DNA from 3 places in the Georhizobium sp. MAB10 genome. Region 3 is predicted to be linked to each of the others. Evidence: predicted binding sites of a transcription regulator. Region 3 holds the regulator's gene; each other region holds the start of a gene.
What was found. The regulator PhoB, encoded in region 3, activates phosphate uptake and scavenging genes when phosphate is short. The targets are predictions, from matches to a motif close to TGTCATNNANCTGTCAT.
Positions count from the first base shown of each region.

Region 1: the regulator PhoB is predicted to act here: its motif matches at 6,432-6,448, upstream of PU133_RS11410 (esterase-like activity of phytase family protein).
Region 2: the regulator PhoB is predicted to act here: its motif matches at 5,013-5,029, upstream of PU133_RS04575 (YbhN family protein).

Region 1 is NZ_CP118314.1:2,429,295-2,437,412, reverse strand. Features, by position in the region: gene PU133_RS11440 (vWA domain-containing protein) at 1-52, shown strand, start outside; gene wrbA (NAD(P)H:quinone oxidoreductase) at 120-716, opposite strand; gene PU133_RS11430 (competence/damage-inducible protein A) at 915-1,682, shown strand; gene gpt (xanthine phosphoribosyltransferase) at 1,756-2,253, shown strand; gene PU133_RS11420 (AraC family transcriptional regulator N-terminal domain-containing protein) at 2,284-3,228, opposite strand; gene PU133_RS11415 (SDR family NAD(P)-dependent oxidoreductase) at 3,330-4,094, shown strand; gene PU133_RS11410 (esterase-like activity of phytase family protein) at 4,170-6,371, opposite strand; gene PU133_RS11405 (inorganic phosphate transporter) at 6,593-8,098, shown strand; gene PU133_RS11400 (NUDIX hydrolase) at 8,115-8,118, opposite strand, start outside.
Region 2 is NZ_CP118314.1:995,774-1,003,891, reverse strand. Features, by position in the region: gene PU133_RS04600 (class I SAM-dependent methyltransferase) at 1-685, opposite strand, end outside; gene PU133_RS04595 (glycosyltransferase family 4 protein) at 688-1,752, opposite strand; gene PU133_RS04590 (6-pyruvoyl trahydropterin synthase family protein) at 1,755-2,123, opposite strand; gene PU133_RS04585 (zinc-binding alcohol dehydrogenase) at 2,198-3,184, opposite strand; gene PU133_RS04580 (sulfatase-like hydrolase/transferase) at 3,184-4,857, opposite strand; gene PU133_RS04575 (YbhN family protein) at 5,043-5,951, shown strand; gene PU133_RS04570 (FkbM family methyltransferase) at 5,867-6,667, opposite strand; gene PU133_RS04565 (CDP-alcohol phosphatidyltransferase family protein) at 6,667-7,473, opposite strand; gene PU133_RS04560 (phospholipase D-like domain-containing protein) at 7,679-8,118, shown strand, end outside.
Region 3 is NZ_CP118314.1:1,120,739-1,128,856, reverse strand. Features, by position in the region: gene PU133_RS05155 (aspartate aminotransferase family protein) at 1-302, opposite strand, end outside; gene PU133_RS05150 (GcrA family cell cycle regulator) at 701-1,216, shown strand; gene phoB (phosphate regulon transcriptional regulator PhoB) at 1,263-1,946, opposite strand; gene phoU (phosphate signaling complex protein PhoU) at 1,963-2,676, opposite strand; gene pstB (phosphate ABC transporter ATP-binding protein PstB) at 2,705-3,586, opposite strand; gene pstA (phosphate ABC transporter permease PstA) at 3,583-4,962, opposite strand; gene pstC (phosphate ABC transporter permease subunit PstC) at 4,965-6,341, opposite strand; gene PU133_RS05120 (substrate-binding domain-containing protein) at 6,418-7,461, opposite strand; gene phoR (phosphate regulon sensor histidine kinase PhoR) at 7,584-8,118, opposite strand, start outside.

The sequences.
Region 1 (8,118 bases), 1.3 Mb from region 3:
CGAGCGCATCGGGGCCGAAGCTGCGAATCTTCTCGTCCGGGTCGCGCGCTGACGTCCATAAACGACATGGGGCCGCCCCTTTCGGGACGACCCCATCATCATAGTCGCAGAGCTGCGTCTTAAGCGAGCTTGGCCGCGATCTTGGCGACGTGCTCGCCCTGGTAGCGGGCACCCTCAAGTTCGATAGCGGAAGGCTGACGTGAACCGTCGCCCGCTGCGATCGTCGTGGCGCCATAGGGCGAGCCGCCCTTGACTTCTTCCACGCCCATCTGGCCCTGGAAGGCATAGGGCAAGCCGACGATGACCATGCCGTGGTGCAACAGCACCGAGTGGAAGCTGGTCAGCGTCGTTTCCTGTCCGCCATGCTGTGTGGCCGACGAGGTGAACGCCGAGCCGACCTTGCCGACGAGCTTGCCTTCAGCCCAGAGCGCACCGGTCTGGTCGATGAAGTTCTTCATCTGCGAGGCCATGTTGCCGTAACGCGTGGGCGTTCCGAAAATGATCGCGTCGTAATCGGCAAGCTCGTTCGGAGAAGCGATCGGCGCTTCCTGTTCCAGCTTGTAGTGCGAAGCCTTGGCGACATCTTCCGGCACAAGTTCCGGCACGCGCTTGACGGTTACCTCGGCGCCGCCCTTGCGTGCGCCTTCTGCGACGGCATGCGCCATCTGCTCGATGTGTCCCCAGGTCGAGTAATAAAGTACGAGCACCTTGGCCATTGCGTCAGCTCCTTGTAGTGAGATTGAAAAGCCCGGCGATGGCCGGTTCAGAATGGTGGCGGCACCATAGCCAAACGATCGTTCAGCGAAAGCCATCAGGTCATCAACGGATTGTTCACAGTTAGGTTCAATCAGCCAAGTGATCCGATGCGTATCGAGCTTTCTATCCGAGCCGTCAGCGAGAATGAGCAGGAGACAATGAGCGAAAAGCCGAACGACGCAGCCGCAACGGACACGATCACCGCAGCCATGCTGGCGATCGGCGATGAGCTTTTGTCCGGCCGCACGAAAGACCGCAACATCGGCCATCTCGCCGACATGATGACGGCCGCCGGGATCGACCTCAAGGAAGTGCGCATCGTCTCCGACGATCACGACGCGATCGTCGAGGCCGTGCGGGCCCTGTCCAAGCGCTACACCTATCTCTTCACATCCGGTGGAATCGGCCCCACCCATGACGACATCACCGCCGATGCCATCGCGGATGCCGTCGGGCGGGAATGCACCCATGATCCCGCGGCAATGGCACTTCTGGCTGACCATTATGCCGGCCGCGGGCTGGAATTCACCGAGGCGCGACAGCGCATGGCGCGCATGCCGGTCGGCGCCCCCCATATCGAAAATCCGGTCTCGAAGGCCCCGGGCTTCATCGTGGATAACATTCACGTCATGGCCGGCGTGCCGTCCGTCTTCCAGGCGATGCTCGACAACGTCATGCCCACATTGAAGACCGGAGCGAAGATCCACTCGCTGTCGGTCGCCTGCCCCTATGGCGAAGGCGATATCGGTGGCCCGTTGGCGGCGATCCAGAAGGCACATTCGAACGTCGTCATCGGCTCCTACCCACGGTACGACGGCAAGCGCTTCTCCACCGAGATCGTCGCACGCTCCCGTGATCTTCAAGCCGCGCAGGCCGCACAGGATGCCATCGCGGCCATGATCGACGCGCTTGTCCCTAACGACTGACAGGCCACGCGCTTGCGCCACCCAGGCGTTCCCGCTATTGGCCTCGCAACCTCAAACGCCGGAGCCTTCCTTCATGTCGCTGCCAGACAAGGCCTTTCCCGTCTCCTGGGACCAGTTCCACCGCGACGCGCGCGCGCTCGCCTGGCGCCTGTCGGGCAATGGAACGCAGTGGAAGGCGATCGTCTGCATCACGCGTGGCGGCCTCGTGCCGGCCGCAATCATCGCGCGCGAGCTTGGCATTCGCATGATCGAGACGGTCTGCGTCGCCTCCTACCACGACTATGCGAATCAGGGTGAAATGCAGGTCCTGAAGCGCATCAATGACGATCTTCTGGAAAACGACGGCGAAGACATCCTCATCGTTGACGACCTGACCGACACGGGCAAAACCGCTGCCATCGTGCGCGCCATGCTGCCCAAGGCCCATTTTGCAACCGTCTACGCCAAGCCAAAGGGTCGTCCACTGGTCGATAGCTTCGTCACCGAAGTCAGCCAGGACACCTGGATCTATTTCCCGTGGGATCTCGGCTTTTCCTATGTCGAGCCCATCGCCAAGGATCACAAAGGCTAAGCAGGCGGCCGATCGTCGGCAGATACTGTCTTAAGCGAAAGCACGGTCGTCGCTGGGCGCAACCCCGAAATGGCGGCTGTATTCGCGACTGAACTGCGAAGCACTTTCGTAGCCAACCTCAAACGCGGCCCGCGTAACGGAATGCGAGCCTGCGAACATCAGGCGTCTCGCCTCGATCAGCCTGAGCCTCTTCTGGAACTGCAGTGGCGTCGTTCGCGTCACGGCCTTGAAGTGCTCGTGAAAGGCCGACATGCTCATGCCTGCCGTATGCGCGAGGTCCTCGATCTTCAGCGGTTCGTCGAAGCGATCCTTGATCGTTGCGATGACGCTCGCAATGCGGCTGATGTGGCTATCGGCGCGTGCCAGCATCCGAAGCACGCCCGCATGGCCAGCGCTCAGCACCCGGTAATGAATTTCCCGGATGACCAGCGGCGCCAGGATCGGTGCCTCAGGCTGGTCCACCAGTGCAAAGAGCCGGGCCATGGCATCGACGAGAGCCGCATCCGGCACCCCCACCTGGAGCGTTTCGCAGTTCGCCTGTACCGACCCGTTTGTCGTGGTCCTCAGGCCGGACTGCACCGCGAGTTCGCGCATCATCGCAACGTCCAGCGCGACGGCGATCGCGAGATAGGGCTTATCCTCGCTCGCCAGAACAACCCTGCTTTCAGCCGGCAGGTCGAGACCGACGATGAGCGACTGGCCTTCGGCGAACCGCACGCGCATGTCGCCGACGACGGACTCCTTCGCGCCCTGCAGCACGAAGCAGAAGAGCGGCTGGTAGACCATCGGCTCGATGTCGGTCGCCTTCCGGCTTCGCACGATGCTCAAGCCGGGTATCGATGTCATCAACGGCTGCTCGCCTGCGCCGTTGGCATCCGCATAGGCGATCACACCTGGCCGGAGTTTTTCGATGACGTTTTCGCTCTTCATAGGGCGAATATAGACCTGCAGCAGGACGTTTGAAAATATTGGCACCAACACTTCTGGAGGAATAGGCAAGACATCCCGATTATCCGTCAAGCCATTGAAGCAACCAGCGGCTAAGACAGGCCATGTCCATTCGGAAGGAGTTCTCCATGACCAGTACGACCAAGATCGCTCTGATTACCGGCGGCAGCCGTGGCCTTGGCCGCAACACCGCAGAGCATCTCGCCAAGAAGGGCGTCGACCTCGTCGTCACCTATAACAACAACCGCGAGGATGCCGACGCCGTCGTTGCCGAAGCACGGCAGGCGGGCGTGCGCGCAACAGCACTCAAGCTTGATACGACGCGCACGGACACATTCGCAGCCTTCAGCGACGAGTTGCGCCAGACGCTACTGCAGACATTCGATCGGGAGACGATCGATTTTCTCGTCAACAATGCCGGCACCGGCATCCACAAACCGTTCGTCGAGACCACCGAAGAGGACTTCGATCACCTCGTCGCCATCCACCTCAAGGGCGTCTTCTTCCTGACCCAGCGTCTTCTGCCGATGATCGAGGATGGCGGTCGGATCGTGAACGTGTCGAGCGGATTGGCGCGGTTCACCCTGCCCGGCTATTCCGCCTACGCCACGATGAAGGGGGGCATAGAGGTGCTGACACGCTATCTCGCAAAGGAACTGGGAGAGCGCCGCATCTCAGTCAACACCATCGCTCCAGGCGCCATCGAGACGGATTTTGGCGGCGGCGTCGTGCGCGACAATGCCCACGTCAACGAGATGGTCGCAGCGACCACCGCAATGGGCAGAGCCGGTTTGCCCGATGATATCGGCGGCGCGCTGTCGAGCCTGCTCGTCGGGGAGTTCGGCTGGATGACGGGCCAGCGGATCGAAGTGTCGGGCGGCCAGAACATCTAGGGTGTGGTCGAACCTGCCGTAAACGAAAAAGGCCGGGCGAAAGCCCGGCCTTTTCATGATTGTCCGCAGAAACACTCAAAGCTCGGAAACGGCGCCGATCGACCAGAAGAAGGTCTCGCCGGAAGAGTCGTCCACGCCGTCATTGTCGGTGACGACGAAGGCTTCCCCGCTCGCGTCGACAGCAAAGCCTTCGACCTTGTCGACGATGTAGCCGTTGTAAGCAGCAAGATCCGGAATGAAGTCGTGGACTTCTCCCTTGGTGACGACAGGCAGTTCGCCGCCGAGTGCGGCGCCTGCGAGCTCGGCCACCGGTACGCGATAGAGCTTCTTCAGCGCGGCCGCCGCGCCGATCTGGTTGTCGCGCTCGACGATATAAACATGGTCGCCGTGAAGCGTGATTTCGGAAAGGCCGACCCAGCCTTCGCCCTTCGCCTCGAGCGGATAATGAACGGCAGCCCATTCGCCGGAAGCCGGGCTATAGGAAACCAGCTTCACCATGCCATCGGGATCGTTGCCCCACTCGCGCTGGATGGCGATCCAAAGCGTCCCGTCGATCATCGTGATGCCTTCGGCGCCGGACCGCGTGGCACCCTCGAGCAGTGCCTCAGGGAAGAGGACTTCCTCCTGGATCGCACCCTCGGCGTTCACGCGATAGATCGCATGCGGAATGCCCTCATCGGCATCACCCTCATTGGCGAGCCAGAAGCCGCCCTCGCCGTCTGCAACGATGCCTTCCAGATCCATGTTCTGCGCGGTTTCGCCATCGCGGGTGATCGTGATGGCATCGGTGATCTGAGCAGGCATCACGCTGGCATCGATCACATACATGCGCGGCTGGGCAGCGAACACGGAATCGCTGACGGCATAGAGGCGCCCGGCTTCGGACGGATCGGCAGCCAGGCCAGACAGTGCACCGAAAGCGATCGGCAGTCCGTTCTCGTCGCGCGTGGAGGCGATCGTCGGGTACTGGGCGTCACCCTCGGTGCGCTCGAAGATCATGACATGCGCACGCACGCCACCGTCTTCGATGAGGTCGACTTCGTTGGCGACGGCGAAGAGATTGCGCTCGGGGATCGCAACGATGCCTTCCGGCGAGATGCCCGAGGGCAGGATCTGCAAAAGCTCAGGCGCAGCATCCGCACCGTTGTCGCGATAGACGCCAACGACCGAACCACGCTCGGACAAAGGCAGGATCAGCGTTTCGTCGCCGAAGCGGGCGACTTCCATGCCCTCCGGTTCGATGCCCTTGGCGTCCGAACGACCGTCGGGATAGTGGCCGAGGAGCGCCACTTCGTGCTCGAAGCTGTTGCCGCTCTCATAGAGCACTTCGCCCATCTTGTTCATGATGGTGAAGCCGCGCGACCCCCCTTCGTAGTCACCCTCGTTGGCGACGGCGAAGCGGTCATCGTCCAGCCACTGGATCGCATCGGGCTCGCGCTTCACGGCCGTCGCCGAGCCGGAGAAATCGAACGCACCATCGTCTTCCGTGTCGATGCCTGTCAGGTCCACCGCACCAGCGGAGAAATGCGCAGTCACAGTGCCATCGGCCGCGTTGATGATCGCAATATGGTTGTTTTCCTGAAGCGTCACGGCAAGTTCGTTGGCTTCATTGAAGTCGACGAATTCTGGCTCCGGGTCTTCCGGCGCAATTTCGGCGAGGCCCGTCAGGTCCACCGTGATCATCGCATCGCAATCCGGCACGCCATCGGTCAGCGGGAAGATCTTCACGTCCCCGGCAGGCATCTGCGGGATGACGCCGTCGTTCAGGTCCTCGTCACGCTGGTTCTCGATGGCGACCGCAGCGAACGTACCGTCCGGTGATACTGCGGTGGAATCAGGCTGACCGCCAAGATCGCACTGCGCTTCCATCGTCTGCGTCGCAATATCGACGACAGCCAGGAAGCCCGAAGGCTGCGTCAGGTCTTCGGTCGTGTTGACGCCGACCAGCACCTTGGAGCCAGCAACGGAAACGGCGGTAGGCTCACCGCCGTCCATGGCAAGGAAGCCGCCGGCAACGGGCGCAGCGGCGTCGGTGATGTCGATGAAGCCGATGCCACCTGCCGGGCTATCGGAATAGATCAGCATCATGCCATCTTCGGTGGCCGTGATGATCTCGGCGGAAGACGGCGCGTTGACGTCGGCGCCTTCCGGCTTGTTGTCGACGACCGGGAAGGACGCGATCCGGTTGAAGTTCATGGCTTCCTGCGCCCATGCACCGGTGGTGGTCAGCAGGGTGCCTGCAAGCAAGGTCATTGCAAAATGTTTGGTGGTCGTCATGAGCCCCTCCAATCGGACATCGCGCGTCGATCGCGCCGTGCCTGCTCATGCAATGTGTCGATGACAGTGGGATGACAGAGAGGGGTCAGGTGACCAGCAAGCGCGCGGCGGCAGAGGCGCCCCTCAAATAATGTGGTTGATCGGACCGTCGGGGGTGCCCGCCCCGGCCTTCAGATGCTATGCGCCCCCCACTGTCACAAAACTGTCATGAACGGGCAAGCATGGCCAAGAGCGCACTCGACAAGGACCTGAACAAGGTCGTCAACCTGGAAACGGCGACTGGAGACCTCTCCAGAAGCCTGGCCTTTCCGGGGATCGCGCTCGTCTTCCTGCTCGGCGCCATGGTGGTTGCGGCATTCTATGCCGTCGAAGGTCCGCTCAGCTACCTCGTCATCATCGCGTCCGTCATCGCCGGTTACATGGCGCTCAACATTGGCGCGAACGACGTTGCCAACAATATGGGACCGGCCGTCGGCAGCCGGGCACTCACCATGGCCGGCGCGATCGCAATTGCGGTCGTGTGCGAAAGTGCCGGCGCGTTGCTCGCGGGCGGCGATGTCGTCAAGACCATCTCCAGCGAGTTGCTGCTGCCAGCCGTTCATCTCGAAACGGTGGACTTCATCGTCGTGATGACGGCCGCCCTGCTCTCCTCCGCCCTGTGGATCAATCTCGCCACCTATCTCGGAGCACCCGTTTCCACGACCCACTCCGTCGTCGGCGGCGTCATCGGAGCTGGCGTCGCGGCGGCCGGCTTCAGCGTTGTCGCATGGCCCGTGCTGGCGACCATCGTCGCGAGTTGGGTCATCTCGCCGGTGCTCGGCGGCGTCATGGCCGCCGGTGTGCTGGCTGTCGCCAACGCGACCATCTTGGAACGGGAAGACAAGATCGCGGCAGCCCGCATCTGGGTGCCGGTGCTCATCTCCGGCATGGCCGCAGTCTTCGCGATGTATCTCACGATCAAGGGATTGAGCCGGATCTGGAGTGCCAGCCCGCTCCAGGTTCTGATGCTTGGCGCCGTCTTCGCGGTCATCGGCTGGATGCTGGCGCGTCCGTGGGTGATGCGCCGGTCGATCGGGCTGGAGAACCGGTCCAAGAGCATCAACGGTCTCTTCCGCCTGCCCTTGATCTTCGCGGCGGCGCTTTTGTCCTTCGCCCACGGCGCCAATGATGTCGCCAATGCCGTCGGGCCGCTCGCCGCGATCGTTGCGGCAGCCGGCAGCGGATCGACCGATGTCGCCGCTGTCGCCCTTCCGCTCTGGGTGCTGGCAATCGGCGCGGTCGGCATCGCGCTCGGCCTTGCTTTGTTCGGTCCGCGGCTGATCAGGCTCGTCGGTGAAAAGATCACCAAGATGAACGAGATCCGCGCCTATTGCGTCGCCTTCGCCGCAGCAACCACCGTTCTCATCGCTTCCTGGCTTGGACTGCCCGTGTCCTCGACGCACATTGCCATCGGTGCCGTCTTCGGCGTCGGCTTCCTGCGCGAGGCGACGTCGAACCGCGGCGTGCGCAATCCGGCCGTCCAGCCCTATTCACTCTTCCTGAACACCGACCGCCTCAACAAGACTCCGGAAGAGGCACTCGCCAATTTCCAGAAGCGCGAACGCCGTCGGCTTGTGCGCCGTCAGCACGGCCTGCAGATTGCAGCCGCCTGGGTGATCACCGTTCCGGCGGCCGGTCTCCTGTCCGCCCTGCTCTACTGGCTGATCGGCCTCCTGATCGTGGCCTGACCGCCCGGAGCAGGCTTCAG
Region 2 (8,118 bases), 120 kb from region 3:
TGAGTGCTTGATCAGCTCGCCCCAGACGCCAGTCGCTTGTTCCGCGAGTCACGGTGAAGGCGTCACTGAGCTTTTGCGCGAGATAGTCGGTCGCATCGGGTCCAAGCGCACGGCCGAACCCCTTGTCGCGCCGCTGGTCCGCCAAAAACGCAGCGAGCACGGCCTGGTCTGTCGCATGGGGCGGCGACCAGGTCTCGGTGCCCGAATAATTCAGCGCGAACAGAAGCGCCGTCCGGTGCTCGGCGGCAGCCTGCGCCGCCCCGTCGAGCCATTCGGCCGAAACCAGGTCGATCAGCGCCGAGCCGGTGACCACATCGGCGCGCGCCATGTAGCCGTCCAGCGCCGAGCGGTCGGCAAGATCGGCCTGTTCGAAATCGACGCCGATGCCTTGGTCTATGAGACCTGCCAGCTCCTGACGCGCGCGGTCGATGAGCTGGCTGTCGGCATCGACGAGGACCCAGCTTTGGTGCAGGCCTGGATTGGCCTTGGCAATCGCCGGTGCAAGGGCGCGCGCGGTCGATCCCGTGCCAGCGCCCATATCGACGATCACCGCTTCGCCTGTAAGTTCGGCCATGTGGGCAAGAAAGGCTGCCTGAACCTCTTTATTGCGCGAGGCGTGATCGGCGGGCTCACGCAACGCCAGCCAGTCGGCAGCAAAACCCCTGATTTCGGACGTTTTTGTCATGCTCAAGCTTTCTGCCGCACGGTGTCGTTGATGAGTGCCGCCGTCTCCGGCCAATCCGGCAGGGATTGCCCCACGCGATATGCGCCATCGGCGACTTGCTCGCGATGGGCACCGTCACGGATCAATGCCCCCAGCGCTTCTGTCAGCGCATCGAGATCGCCTGGGGCGCCAAGCGTGCCCGCTTCGGATGGAACCAGATCCGGCACGGCGCCTGCGCGATAGCCGACGATGGGCAACCCCGCCGCCATCGCTTCGGCAAACGCCATCCCGTATCCCTCGTAATAGGAAGCGAGTGCAAAGATCGAGGCCCGCGCAAACAAGCCGTCGAGCTCCTCGCCGCCGAGTGCGCCTGGAACATGAATGCGCTCTTCGAGGCCCTTGGCTGCGATCGCCTGGCGGATGTCGTTGGCGGTTTGCGGAGACGCCGACGCGGAACCGACAATGTGCGCAGTCCAATCGTGCTCCTTGAGCCGTGCCAATGCCGCAATGAGATCGAGGTGCCCCTTGCGCGGCGTCAACGATCCGAGCGACAGGATCATCGGCGTTGAACCGGCAATCGCCCGCGGCCGCCGCTTGGTCCCTGGAACGGCCACTGTCACCGCGCTCTCTGCCACATCGAACAGGTCAACGACCGTCCGCGCCGTCTCCGCACTCGTCACGACCACATGCGCGCAAGCCGCGACGGCAGTTTTCTCGCTCTCGATCAGCGCCTTCGCCTGGGTCTCGTCCAGCCCTGTCTCAAGGCCAAGAGGATGATGAAGGAGAACGACGAAGCGGCGCTGAAGGCGATCGATCAGAGCCCGGGGCATGGCGCCATAGGCGAGGCCATCGATCAGGATCGGCTGATCCGGACCGATGAGCGCGATCGTCCGCTCGGTCTCTTCCAGGGAAGCGGTCGACGGGAACGGGTAATCGCCCGGCAGAACGATGTGCTCGAAGGGCACGCCCGCAGCGCGCCAAGCGGCCATCACTGCGCGGGCGTAGCCATAGCCGCCCGAAAGGGTCTCGATGTCGCCCGGCACGACAAACGCAATCGGCTTCGTCACCGAAGCCTCACCGCCTGCCATGATCAGAGGGTCCCGTTGTAGCCGGCGCGGGCGAAGTGGGATTCGTGGAGATAGACGCGGATCTGCTTGATGTTTTCCGACCCCTCGCCCAGGCCGCCGCTTCGCGCCGTCTTGGCCAGTTCGTCGAAGATGTGCCGGGCCAGGAACTCGGTCGTGGTGATCTGGCCCTTGAAGGCAGGGATTTCGTCGAGATTCTGATAGTTCAGCGGCTTCAGCGTCGACGAAAGCGCCTCCATCGCCTTGCCGATATCGACGACGACGTTCTTGTCGGTCAGGCGATCAGCGACGAACTGCACATCGACCGTAAAGGTCGCACCGTGCATGCCCTGAGCCGGGCCGAAGAACGGATCGGGCAGCGAGTGGGCGATCATGATGGAGTCACGCAGTTCGACGAAATATTCCGACAATGCTCAGTCCTCGTGAAGGAAGGGGAAGTGTTGAACGGTCAAAGATAGGACACGGCCGTCGCCAGACCATCCGCTTTCGGATCAAGAATGTCCCCGATGCGTTGCGGAAGGTCGACAAAGGCGACATCACCGGTGATCAGGCGATCATATTTGTCATCGAGCAGAAGCCGCATCGCCATCTCCAGACGCCGCTTGTACGTCCAGCGCACGCGACGCGAAGGCGATACCATCCCCACTTGCGACGACTTTAAGACGAGCCGGCGGCTGTGGAAGGCGCCACCCAGCGGGACGCTGGGCGTGGCCGCTCCAAACCAGCTGGCCTCGACGATAGTGGCTTCCGTGCCGGCCAATGACAATGCGGTTGCAAGACCCGCTTCGCTCGCGCTCGTGTGAATGACCACATCGCGATCCGCAGCCGCCCTGTCCGGTGTTGCGAAGCCGGCGCCAAGCGCCTGGGCGACCGTTTCTCGTCCCCCGTCGATATCGACGATCTCCACATCGGTACCGGCAATATCGGACACCACCCCGGCGACCAGCAGCCCGAGAACACCGCCTCCGACGACGGAAATCCTGTCGCCCGGCCCCGCGCCGCTATCCCAGGCGATGTTCAGCGCTGTTTCCATGTTGGCGGTGAGCACGGCGCGGCGGGGATCGAGGCCCTCCGGCAGCGCCGTCAGCGCCTCTCGTGGAACCTCTACGTGATTTTGATGCGGGAACAGGCCGAAATAGGAATGCGCGCCATCGCCGACGATGTGCCCCACCCAGGAATAGCCATAGCCGACAGGAAACGGGAAATTGCCATGCTGGAAGGGCCCACGCATGCGCTCATGCTCGCTCGGCGGAACCTTGCCGTTGAAGACGAGCCGTTCCGTGCCGCGGCTGATCCCGGAATACTGGGCCTGCAGCGCGACGAGATCGTCCCCGTCGCCGAGGCGGAGCGGCGCTGAGCGCAGTTCGACCTGCCCCGGTGCGACATAGGTGAGACAGGACGCCACGGCGCCCCCGACGACCGTTTCTTCTCGCATCAGGTCGGCCCAACGCTTCGAGTGCCGGCAACCCCGTCATTCACTGTGCCTGGTGGCGAACTCAGCGTCTCGACGACACGCCCGCGAAAAACGCTCATGCGTTCCGCTACCGCATCGTCCGGTGGCGTCATGCCTGCCGTGAAGCCGAGCGCTGCAGCCAGATCCGAAACAATCTGCGCATCGTCGGAAATGATATGAATGGGCACGTCGCGATTGTCCGTTTCGCCGGTGATGATGCGGGCAGGTTGATGGTCCCCGAGAATGATCAGAACGAACTCGTCGGCAAGCCGTTCCGCGATGTAGGAATCGAGATTCGCCAAAGCATATTCGATCGACAGGCGGAACTGTGTGCGAACCCGTTCCGGATCGGCCCAGACCTCCTGCGGCGTCGCGCCGTCCCGTGCCTGTTCGGAGAAGATCGAACCATCGCCGACGGCATCCCAGTCGATCACGCGCGGAATGGGCGTCCACGGCGCGTGGCTGGAAATGAGGGCCACCTCCGCAAAGAGGGGCTGATCTCGATCTGCCAGCCGCTCGAACCGGTCGAGCGCCGAAAGCGTATACTGATCGGGCATCGTCACCCAATTGAACGGCAGACCTTCATAACCGAGGTTGCGCTCGTCATAGACCATGTCGTAGCCGAGTGCCGTTCCCTCCGGCCAAGCCATCGTGATCGCGGGCATCACCGCCACCGTGCGATAACCGGCGCGATTGAAATCGTCGATGAGCGTCTGCCTGTTCTTGACCAGCATCGAATTGTAGCGGCGCTGATTGTCGACCCAGAGTCCGGCAAGCGTGGAAGCATGACCGAGCCAACTTTGGCCACCTGACACTGGCGATGTGAGGAAGCCGCTTGCCGCATGCAGGCCCTGGTCATCGACCGTCTGGTCCAACTGCGCCAGAAGCGGCCGGATGGACGGCGCGTAGAGCGGATTGTCGAGCACGGTCCGGCCATAGGATTCGACGAAGAACAAGAGCACGTCGCGGCCGCCAAGCCGCGACATCAGCATATCGTCTTCAATATCGGCCGCCGGATCATTGCTGGCTTCGCGATCGAATTCCTCGAGATCCTTGAGGCTTGCGGCGAGCGAGGTCGCGTGCCGCTGCATGAGCCCGGAGGTCGACGCAGTGAGGAAATGCAGGCCCTGAAACGCGGGATAGAGCTTGGGCATCTGCCAGCCGATCAGAAGCAACGCTCCTGCAACAATCACGGCAGCAAGGCGATGACGCCTGACGCCCGACGCAGTGATTCCGACCAAAAAGCCCGAGAGCACGATGATCGACACAAGCAGGAGAACGACTGAGATGGTCAGCCCGACAGCGGCGGCTTGTCCGAGCGTCCCGACCGCCAGATCCCAGACCGCGTTCAGGAGATGCGCGTCGAGAACCGGATTGAACGGCCGCGCCATGGCTTCGAACGCCGCCATGTCCGCAAGCTTCACGATGAGAACGATCGCAAGAAGGATCGCCGCGCCCCATCGGATGAGAGGCCGCAGAACGCCAGGCACGACCGCAAGCGCGATGATCAGGACGAGCAGCTCGATGGGAACGGCGGCAAACGCATCAGCTCCCAGGCGGGATCGGTCGTTGGGCAACAGAAGTGCCGCGGCAATGGCAAGAACCGCCGCAATCAGCAACAAAATCCCGAAGGGCCGCCGGCGGCCAGACCGCATGGGCTTTTCATTGTGCGAGGGAAATCTATCTGCCATCACTTGGACGATCCGAATTGAGGAACGATGACCTTCTGTGGGTCGCGGGGCGATAATTCCGGCTTCCGGCCGAAAAGATCCAAGAACAGGCGAGCCTTACGTTTCTCACCATGCCAGATCGTCATAAACTTGTCATACGGCTGGTGGCCGTGGTTGGACTTCTTGTCGCGGTCGCTTTTGCCGTCGATCTGGACGCGGCGATCACAAGCCTGCTCGATGCCGATCTCGCGCTGACCATCCTCGCCATCATCCTCGTGCAAGGTCAGATCGTCCTTTCGGCCTATCGGTGGCATTTCACCACGCAGCGCCTTGGGCGCCCTCTGCCGATCGGTCGCGCCATCTCGGAATATTACCTGGCAAGCCTCCTCAACATGGTCCTCCCCGGTGGGGTCGGCGGTGATGCCGTGCGCGCCACGCGGGAAGGCAAGGCCCGCGAAGGTGCAGCCGACAAGGCTTATGGCGTTGCAGCAAGCGCCGTCATCCTGGAGCGACTGGCCGGCCAGGTGGCGTTTTTCATGGTCGCCGCCGTCGGCATTGCCTGCTGGCCTCTGCTGTTGGAAGACACGTTGCCGGTCGGAACCGGATGGCTGCTTGCCGCACCGCCTCTGATCCTCGGCGCGCTCGCGCTGCTTGCCTGGGTCGGCACGCGACTGGCACCGCGCCCACTTGCGAACTGGCTGAAAACACTCGGCCCATCCATCAGAAAGGCGTGGCTGACGGATGGAGCGTGGCTCATCCAAGGCGCGCTGAGCTTTGCGATCGCGCTTCTCTATATCGCCGTTTTCGCGCTCGCCTCGGCCGCCATCGGCGCGCCGCTCGGCCTGCTCGCGGCTGCCGCACTCATTCCGCTAGTGCTTTTGACGATGCTGGTGCCAATTTCGATCGGCGGCTTCGGTCTGCGCGAAGGTGCCGCCGCCGCGTTGTGGCCACTCGCCGGATTTGCGGGATCAGATGGATTGGCGGCAGCGCTGCTTTACGGCGTGGTCAGTATCGTGGGCGCCCTGCCCGGCGCGCTCGTGCTGCTCAAGCGATCGTCGGCAGCCTCCAGCCGGGCGTAGATATCGCCGGACCCGCTTGCAGATGCACGCTTCAGCGCGACCTGCATGTCGGCGGCCGAAAGCCAATGCGGCTCAGCAAACTTGTGGCGTTCGCCAACAACCCAGTTGAAGCGGTAACGACCAAGCGCTTCGAGCCTGTCGATGCAGGCACGCGCACCATCGAGCGCCTCTGGAATATATTCGAACGCGACGATCGGGATAGGCTGGCTGAGCCCGGCGAGGATATCGGGCTCGAGACCCTCAACGTCGATCTTGCAAAAGCGCGGCAGGCCATGGGCTTCGATCAGCGCATCGAGCGTCGTCACCGGCACTTCGACCGCCTCATCCCAGTCGACGGAGGAGAACGCTTTGGTCTTTCCAACGGTATCGATCCAGTCGCGAGACATGGTCGTGACCGTGGGATGGCGTTTTGAAATGTGAAGCGTCAGCCGTCCGCTTTCGGAGCCCGCCGCAGCGCCGACGATCTCGATGTCGGGTGATCGGACGAAGCGGCGCAGAAAATCGAGGAAGGCCGGCTGCGGCTCAAGCGCGACGACCCTCGCGCCCGCCTTCACCATCGCCCGCGAGCGACTGCCGACATGGGCCCCGACGTCGAAGCACAGATCGCCCGGCGTCAGGAGCTCGCCGTAAAAGGCAGCGAGCCGTCGCTGCTTCCAAGGCTGGCCGCGGTAGATGACAAGCGAGCGGACAAGGCCGGCCAATGTGCGGATATCCATCAGGCCGTGCCCTCCTGCGGTCCGCCCACGTGCCGGCGATGCTTGAACAGCCAGACGATATCGACGGCGAACGAAGCGATGATGGCGGCAACCGCGAAGCCGGCGACGCCCGTGGCGGCCACGCCTGCAACCGGGGGCATCGCGAGCAGGCAAAGCGCCGCGCCCTGGATAACGCACACGGTCTTGCGGCGCATCGACGGCGGCAACGGACCATCGAGCCATGGCAGCAGGTAGGACGCGCCGACAAAGAGATAGCGCATTGCGCCGATCAGCAGCACCCAGCCTCCGACTTTATCGAGCACCAACGCCAGCACCGACAGGATGAGGATAAGGAGTGCGTCGCTTTCCATGTCGAAACGCGCGCCGAAGTCGGATCGGGGACCGAAACGCCGCGCCAGCCAGCCATCGACACCGTCGAGCACGACGGCGAGTGTGGCGATGCCAGCGAAGAACCAGGCAAGCTGCGGGCTCGGCTGCAGCGTCCACAGCGAAATTTCTGCGGTGTAGCCGGCAACAAGTGCCGCGAGCACCGTCCGCCCCAGCGTCACCGTATTGGGCCAGCCGAAAACGCGATACGGATGATGCGCGAGAATGCGGGAAAGGACAATCGCCCCCACCGTGACGTAAATTGCGAGAGACGTCATGGCGCTGATGAGCCCGAGCGTCGCCCAACTGGACACGAACGCATTGGTGACCACCAGCGCAACGCCGGCACCCACCAGGGCGACGACGGTCTGACGATAAAGATTGCGGGTAGGCAGTTCTGACGATACGGCGGTTTTGACGCCCGGATTCTTCTTTTTCATATGTGCCTTTACGCAACTGTCACAATTGCCGGATCACTTGGCGCAAATATCTGATTCGATCGGCGTTCGCACAAGCTCCCGGCTGGTTCTCCGGAACCGCATTCGTGCCCATGTGTTTTAGCGTTTCATTACCTGCAAGAGTTGGCCGTGATCACGGTCTACTCCGGCTGCGACTCTCAAATCCCAACCGATCCGGAGCAACGCGATGGCGAAGAGCGTGAAGTACGATGGCGACCTTTTCGCGACCCATCCCGACGGGATGGATTTCACTCCCGGACACAAGGTAGAGCCGCTTATCGGCGGCATGGAAACGTATGCGGCGCTTGAAGAAGCGATCGATGGGGCGAAATCATCTGTCCACATGGCCTATTGGACGCTGGAGCCATCCATCAAGACCACCGGCAAGGTGAAGGCCAAAACACTCAGCGGCCTCCTGCAGGATGTCGTGGAACGTGGCGTCGACCTGCGCATCGTGGTGGCTGATTTCGATCCCGTAATCGGCACCGTTTATCATCTCGATGCGTGGAGAGCCTACCGGAAGCTGCATGCCGTCGCCGACGCGCTGCCGGAAGATAAGAAGCGCCATCTCTCAATCATGTGCTCGCGCCACGACACGCGCTGGGGCCCGGCAGCCCGAACCGCGGC
Region 3 (8,118 bases):
GCTTCGGCACCGGAATTGGTGAAGAAGGCGCGATCCGCGAAGGTCGCCTCCGTCAGGCGGCGCGCAAGCCGCTCCTGCCCGGGAATCTCATAGAGATTGGACAGGTGCCACAATTTGTCGGCCTGCTCCTTGAGCGCGGCGACGAGATGCGGATGGGAATGCCCGAGCGAGTTCACGGCGATGCCAGCGGCGAAATCCAGATATCGCTTGCCATCCTCGCTCGTCAGCCAGACACCATCGCCACGCTCGAAGCGGAGCGGAGCGCGGTTGTAAGTCTCGAAAAGCGGCGACGCCGGTGCCATCTGGCGCAAACTCCCATTCAAGGCCACACCGCAAAAGGCTCGGACGGTTCGCGTCGCAAACTTCAAGGACTGCGGCCTGAAAATTGAAAAGCCGCCCTGCGGCGGCCCGACGCACTATCTTCATTTCGCCCGGCGCTGTCAAGAAAACGCCCCTTGTGCCGGCTACCACGCAATTCGCCTAAAAAGCCCCAAGTTGGGGAAAACTCAAAAAAGCGAATCGGCCGATTCCCGGGACTCTTGTCACGGAGTCTGCCGACCATTAAGTTGAAATAACAGCACTAGACTGCATGCGGCGGACCTAGTCATCACACAGTATTAAGGCGACGCGGTTCCGTTGATACTTCGGGCCAGCGCCGAGGGATTCTGCTGCGCCCTATATCGAAACTGGAGTTGCGGCCATGAATTGGACCGACGAGCGCGTCGAAAAACTTACCAAATTGTGGGCCGACGGCCTCAGCGCGAGCCAGATTGCCGCACAATTGGGTGGCGTGACACGAAATGCTGTCATCGGCAAAGTACATCGCCTGAACCTGCCGGGACGTGCAAAGTCCGGCGGCACTCCTGCGCCGCGCGCAAAACGGCCGGCACCGGCTCCGCGCCCGGCCTCCAACTTCAACGCCCGCCCTGCAGCACCGCGCGCGATTTCCCGTGGTGGCGCAGCTGCTGCGGTGCGTGAAGATGTCGCCATGGAAGCAGCGCCGCAGACACGTCCCGTCAGCGACGTCGTCGTGCCGATCGCCAAGCGCTTGGCGCTGGTCGACCTGACCGAGCGCACATGCAAGTGGCCGGTTGGCGACCCGATGCACGAAGACTTCCACTTCTGCGGCCACGATTCAGGCGAGAACACGCCCTACTGCAAATACCACGCGCGTCTCGCCTTCCAGGTCTCGGGCGAAAGGCGCCGGGCGCGCTGATCGCGCGCCGTCGTCGTCAAATTTAAGTTGAGAATGAAGAAGGCGCTCAGCCTTCCAGCGCGTAGCCGGCGCCCCGCACCGTGCGGATGACATCACGCATATTGGCGAGATTGATCGCCTTGCGCAGCCGGCCGACATGCACGTCCACCGTGCGCTCGTCGACATAGATGTCATGGCCCCACACGCCATCGAGCAGTTGCGCGCGTGAATAGACACGGCCGGGCGACGACATCAGAAATTCCAATAGCTTGAATTCTGTCGGTCCAAGCCGGATTTCGCGGCCCTTGCGGTGGACGCGGTGGGTTTCGCGATCGAGCGTGATGTCGCCGCTCTGCAGCACCGAAGAGATGACCTCGGGCTTGGCACGGCGCAGCATGGCGCGAACACGCGCCATCAGTTCAGGCGTCGAAAACGGCTTCACCACATAGTCGTCGGCACCGGTCGCGAGACCGCGAATGCGCTCGCTCTCTTCAGCACGCGCCGTCAGCATGATGATCGGCAAGCGTTCGGTTTCAGGCCGCGCGCGCAGGCGGCGGCAGAGCTCGATGCCAGAGACGCCGGGAAGCATCCAGTCTAGGATGAGCAGGTCCGGAACGCGCTCCTTCAGCTGGATCTCGGCCTCGTCGCCGCGGAGAACAGTGTCGACCTTGTAGCCTTCGGCTTCCAGATTGTAACGCAGGAGCACGCTCAGCGCTTCTTCGTCCTCGACGACCGTTATCTTTGGCAGCATCTTCCCATCGTCTCCGTCAGTGGCCGCTGGCCATCACTGTCGCAGTCTTGTCGCCGCGCGGGCGTTCGCCGAGCAGCCGGTCGCCTGTCGCCATGTAGTAGATCGTCTCGGCGATGTTGGTCGCATGATCGCCGATGCGCTCGATGTTCTTGGCGCAGAACAGGAGATGCGTGCAGGCCGAGATGTTGCGCGGATCTTCCATCATGTAGGTCAGCAACTCACGAAACAGCGACGTGTACATCGCGTCGATTTCGTCGTCGCGCTGGCGCACCTGGTTCGCCGCAACGGCCGAGCGCGTCGAATAGGCATCGAGCACTTCCTTCAGCTGCGTCAAAGCGAGTTCGGAGAGGTGCTCGAGCCCCCGCACCAGCTGCTTCGGCTGGGCCGATCCCTGTACGGCGACGACGCGCTTGGCGATGTTCTTGCCCATGTCGCCGACGCGCTCGAGGTCGGCGGCGATACGGATCGCGCCCATCACTTCGCGCAGATCGTGTGCCATGGGCTGGCGCTTGGCGATGACGACGATCGCACGCTCGTTGATGTCGCGCTCGGCGTCGTCGAGAATGATGTCCTCGGCGATGATCCTCTGGGCGCTCCCCGCATCGGAAGCCACCAGCGCGGCGACGGCGTCGCCCACCATGCGTTCCGCGATTCCGCCCATCTCCGAGACCCGGCGCATCAGATATTTCAGCTCTTCGTCGAAGGACGAGACGATATGCGGATCGCTCATTGTTCTCTCCGTGGCCACAGCCGGTTGGTCAGCCGAACCGGCCTGTGATGTAATCCTGGGTGCGCTTGTCTTCCGGGTTCGTGAAGATCTTGTCGGTCGGACCTTCCTCCACGAGATTGCCGAGATGGAAGAACGCCGTCTTCTGCGAAACGCGCGCCGCCTGCTGCATCGAGTGCGTCACGATGATGATCGTGTAGTTCTCGCGCAGTTCGTCGATCAGCTCCTCGATGATGGCCGTTGCGATCGGGTCGAGCGCCGAACACGGCTCGTCCATCAAAATGACTTCCGGACCGACCGCGATGGCGCGCGCGATGCAGAGGCGCTGCTGCTGGCCGCCCGAGAGGCCGGTGCCCGGCTCGTGAAGACGATCCTTGACCTCGTTGAAGAGCCCTGCCTTGCGCAAGCTCGACACGACGACTTCTTCCGCATCAGCCTTAGTGCGGATGAGACCGTGGATTCGCGGACCGTAGGCGACGTTTTCGAAAATCGATTTCGGAAAAGGATTGGGCTTCTGAAACACCATGCCGACGCGGGCACGCAGTTCGACGACGTCCAGCGAGGGATCGTAGATGTCCTCGCCGTCGAGTTCGATCTTGCCGCCGACACGCGCGCCTTCGATCGTGTCGTTCATGCGGTTGATGCAGCGCAGGAACGTGGACTTGCCGCAGCCCGATGGGCCGATGAAGGCCGTAACGGCGCGGTCAGGAATGTCGACCGACACGTCGAACAACGCCTGCTTGGCGCCATAGAAGACCGACACGTCGCTGGCACGCACGCGAACGCTGCGTTGGGCAAGCTCGGCTGCGCCGTGGTCCCTGGCGTGCTCTGCGTTCGGGGCGAGTTCCGCATGTGGAAAGTTCATTCCAGAGGCCATGACGGGATCCTTGGTGATGGTGCTATCTGACGTCACTTGCGTTTCTCCAGTCGCGACCGAAGGAAGATTGCGATCGCATTGAGGCTCAGCATCAGGCCGAGTAGCACGATGATGGCGGCAGAAGTACGCGCTTCGAAGAAATTACGGTTTTCGTTGCCCTGCCAGAGATAGATCTGCACCGGCAAGGCAGACGCCTGGTCCATGGGACTGCTCGGAATGTTGGCGACGAAGGCGTTCATGCCGATCAGCAGCAGAGGAGCAGTTTCCCCGAGCGCCTGAGCGACGCCGATGATGGCGGCAGTCAGAATGCCCGGATAGGTGATCGGCAGCACATGATGGAAGACCATCTGCGTGCGCGATGCGCCGAGACCAAGGGCCGCCTGGCGAAGAGAAGGCGGCACTGCGCGCAGCGATGAGCGCGTGGCAATAATGATCGTCGGCAGCGTCATCAGCGTCAGAACGAGGCCACCGACGAGCGGCGCGGAAAGCGGCAGACGGAAATAGTTGATGAAGACCGCCGCGCCCAGCAGACCGAACACGATGGAAGGCACCGCCGCCAGATTGTTGATCGTGATCTCGATCACATCGGTCAGCCGGTTCTTCGGCGCGAATTCTTCGAGATATACGGCGCTTGCGACACCGATCGGCACGGCGAGCACGATGACGATCAGCATCATATAGAGCGAGCCCATGAAGGCGCCCGCGAGACCCGCGCTGGCCGGTGCCGAGCGGGAGTCGACATTGGTGAAGAGGTGCGACGCGAAGGCGAAGCGGATCTCGCCGCGCTCCAGAAGGTCGTCAGCAAGCGCCCGCGCATCCGCCGAAAGCTGCTGGCGGGCATCCGGCAGGCTGCGGTCGATCGTGCCCTTCAGCCAGTTATCGGCGTCAGCCGAGGCCAGAAGAGAGAATTCGCGGGTCTGACCGAGCAGCGACGGGTCGTTCGTGAACGCATCACGGATGACGAAGCGCTGAGAGCTGTCGATGATGGCAGCAATGTCACGCGCGTCCCCCTCGAACTCCGGCACAATGTTGCGGATCGAAGTCTCAAGCAGACGGTTCCAGTTGAGCAGGGCTGCGTCGCGCAGCCATCCATTCAACTGCGCGCTGTAGTCAGCCGGAGACTGACCTGGGCTCTGTACTGGACGCTCACCAAGATCGATGACCTCGGGATCGAAATAGACATCGACCGTCACCTGCGCCTGCTGGAACGCCGGAAGGCCACGCTGCAGCACGTCGTAGAAAAGAATGGCGACGAAACCGAGCGCCAGGACCACGGCGGTAATGCCGAGGCCATGGAAGAGGCGCTCCTTGCGGTGCCGTGCGCCGAGGCTCTTCTTGACCCGCTGGCGCCGCTCTTCGGCGGCAGCCGCAGTGCCGGCGCTGGCTGTCGTTGTGCTGTCGAGATTAGCCATGATCAGTCATACTGCTCCCGGAAGCGGCGGACGATGTAGAGCGCACCGACGTTGAGAACCAAGGTCAGCACGAACAGCGTCAGGCCAAGCGCGAAGGCGACGAGGGATTGGGGTCCGGCGAAATCACTGTCGCCGGTGAGCTGGTTGACGATCGAAACGGTGATCGTCGATGTCGGCTCGAAGGGATTGAAGCGCAGCACTGGGCTGTTGCCGGCCGCAAGAACGACGATCATCGTCTCGCCGATCGCACGGCTGACAGCCAGAAGGATTGCGCCGACGATGCCCGGAAGAGCAGCCGGCAGGATGACCCGGCGGATCGTCTCGGACTTCGTTGCGCCAAGTCCGAGCGAGCCGTCGCGCATGGCAGTCGGCACTTGGCGGATGATGTCGTCGGACAGCGACGAGATGAACGGGATGATCATCACGCCCATCACGATGCCGGCCGTGAGAGCGCTGGTGGCGCGGATATCGACGCCGATCGCGTCACCAAAGCTTGCGAGGAAGGGTCCCACAGTCACCAGAGCGAAGAAGCCATAGACGATGGTCGGGATGCCCGCGAGCACTTCGATCAGCGGCTTGACCACGCTGCGAACACGCGGCTTGGCATATTGCGTCAGGTAAACGGCGGCCATCAGGCCGATCGGAACGGCCGTCAGAATGGCGATAATTGTGATCTGGATCGTGCCCCACAGAAGCGGGATCAGGCCATATTCCCCACCGCCACCGGCACCAGTCGTGGAAAAGCGCGGGTTCCAGACGGTCCCGAAAAAGAAGTCGAGCGGATTGACGAAAGAGAAGAAGCGCATGGCTTCGGTCAGGAGCGACGCCACGATGCCGAACGTCGTCAGAATTGCGACGACGGAGCAAGCGAGAAGGAGGAGGCGTACTGCACCCTCGACTTCGTTGCGGGCGCGAAACTGAGGCGTGATGCGCTTGCGGGCATAGAAGAGGCCAAGCGCGGCAAGCGTGGTGGCTGCCGCCACGACAATCAGGAAAGCTGTGGTCTGAAACCTTCCAACGGCCTGCGCAGCTGTCCGCTCGAACTCCTGAACCTCACCGACGACGCCGTAGCCCGTCGCAAGAGCCTCAACGCGCGCGATCGAGGCGCGCAGCGCATTGCCGCCCTCGGCAACCAGGCTTTCAGGCAGATACCAGGTGATGAAGGTGCGGATGACGTAACTGTCGAGCAGGGCCCAGGAGCCGAGTACGAGAAGCAGCGGAACGAGCGTCCAGATCGCAATCGCAGAACCATGATAGGATGGGCGCGAATGCAGACGGCGGCCTGAAGTGCCCGCCAAGGCGCGACTTCTGGAAGAACCGGTCTGGTAGGCGATGCCGAGAAAGGCAAGGATCAGCGCAGTGATGATCAGGGTGTTCATCGGCGTGCCTTGAATGACCAAATGTCAGGGAAGCAAAATGGGGCCCCGCCGCTACGGCGAGGCCCCGTCTGGTAGATTACTCGGCGCCGAGGCTTTCGACGGTCAGCGCTTCGCCGCCTTCGAAGGCTTCCAGAACGGCAGCGGTTTCTTCAGCCGGAGCCGGGATCATGCCGGCAGCTTCAAGCGCGCCGCCTGCACCGGCCATCTGGTCGGAGAGGAAGAACTGGACGTACTCTTCGATGCCCGGGATGACGCCGATGTGCTCGCCCTTGACGTAGAAGAAGAGCGGACGCGAAACCGGATAGTCGCCCGAAGCGATCGTCTCGAGCGAAGGCTCGACGCCCGATACGGTTGCAACCTTCAGCGTGTCGCGGTTCTGGTCGTAGAACGACAGGCCAAAGACGCCGACGGTTGCCGGGTTCGACTGCAGGCGAGCGAGCGTCTCGGTGTAGTCGCCGGCGATTTCAACGACGACGTCCTGGCGGAATGCGAGGCAAGCTGCTTCCATTTCCTCTTCGGACATTTCCGGCAGTTCAACAGCTTCGCAGCCCGGAAGAACGACGCGCTCTTCGAAGACTTCGCGGGTGCCGTGGTTGGAAGCCGGGATTGCAAGAGCAATCGCCTGGTCAGGCAGGGAAGCGTCGATTTCCGACCAGTTGGTGTACGGGTTGGCGACCATTTCGCCGTCCTGCGGAACCTGGGCTGCGATCGCCATGAAGACGTGCTGCGGCTCGAGAGCGAAATCGCCCTGATCAGCAGACGTTGCGAAAACGATGCCGTCGTAGCCGATCTGGATTTCGCGGATGTCTTCTACGCCAGCCGTGTTGCAGGCTTCGACTTCGCCGGCGCGGATGCGGCGCGACGAGTTTGCGATGTCGATCGTGTTTTCGCCGACGCCTTCGCAGAACTGGCGCAGACCGCCCGACGAACCGCCCGAACCGACGACCGGCGTGCCGAAATCAGGGAAAGCAGCGGAGAATTCTTCAGCAACGATCGATGCGAAAGGCAGAACGGTCGAAGAACCGGCAATCTGGATGGTGTCGCGCGACTGTGCGACGGCAAAACCGGCAAACGTCGTGGATGCCACGAGGGCAGCGACGGAAATCTTAAGAGCGTTCATGGATGTCTCCCGCTTATTAGCTCTTTGAATGGGCGCCTTAAGGGCGCCTGTGGGTGCCCCTTGAGGCCGTCGGTGTTCTAACACCCCGCTGACCCACCTTTTATGACAAGAGCATAACGGATTTATGACACCCTAAGACCTTGTTTTTCCTTATCAATTAGACGAAGCACGACATCATTCGGCGTTTTTTGTCGCTCAAATCTGACAATGAAGGTCGTGCCCTCTCCCAGTGTCGATTGAACCACCAGTCTCGTCCTGTGGCGGGTGAGAATGTGCTTGACGATGGCGAGCCCGAGACCGGTGCCACGCTTCGACCGGCTGCTCTCTATGTCGACCCGGTAAAAGCGCTCCGTCAACCGCGGCACATGCTCAGGCGCAATGCCTGGACCATAGTCGCGCACGCGAAGTTCGGCACTGCCGTAGCCTTCGTCAGTGGGCAGAACATCAACCGCCACATCGACGCGGCCACCACTCTGTCCGTATTTGCACGCGTTTTCGATGAGGTTTTGCAGCACCTGGATCAGTTCATCCCGGTCCCCCTGGATGACCACGCGCTCGTCCGGCACGGTTAACGCCACCGTCACACCCATTTCCGCCGCCAGCGGCTTCATGCTGTCGGTGACATGGGCGACGAGGCGGTTGAGGTCCACGCGGTCT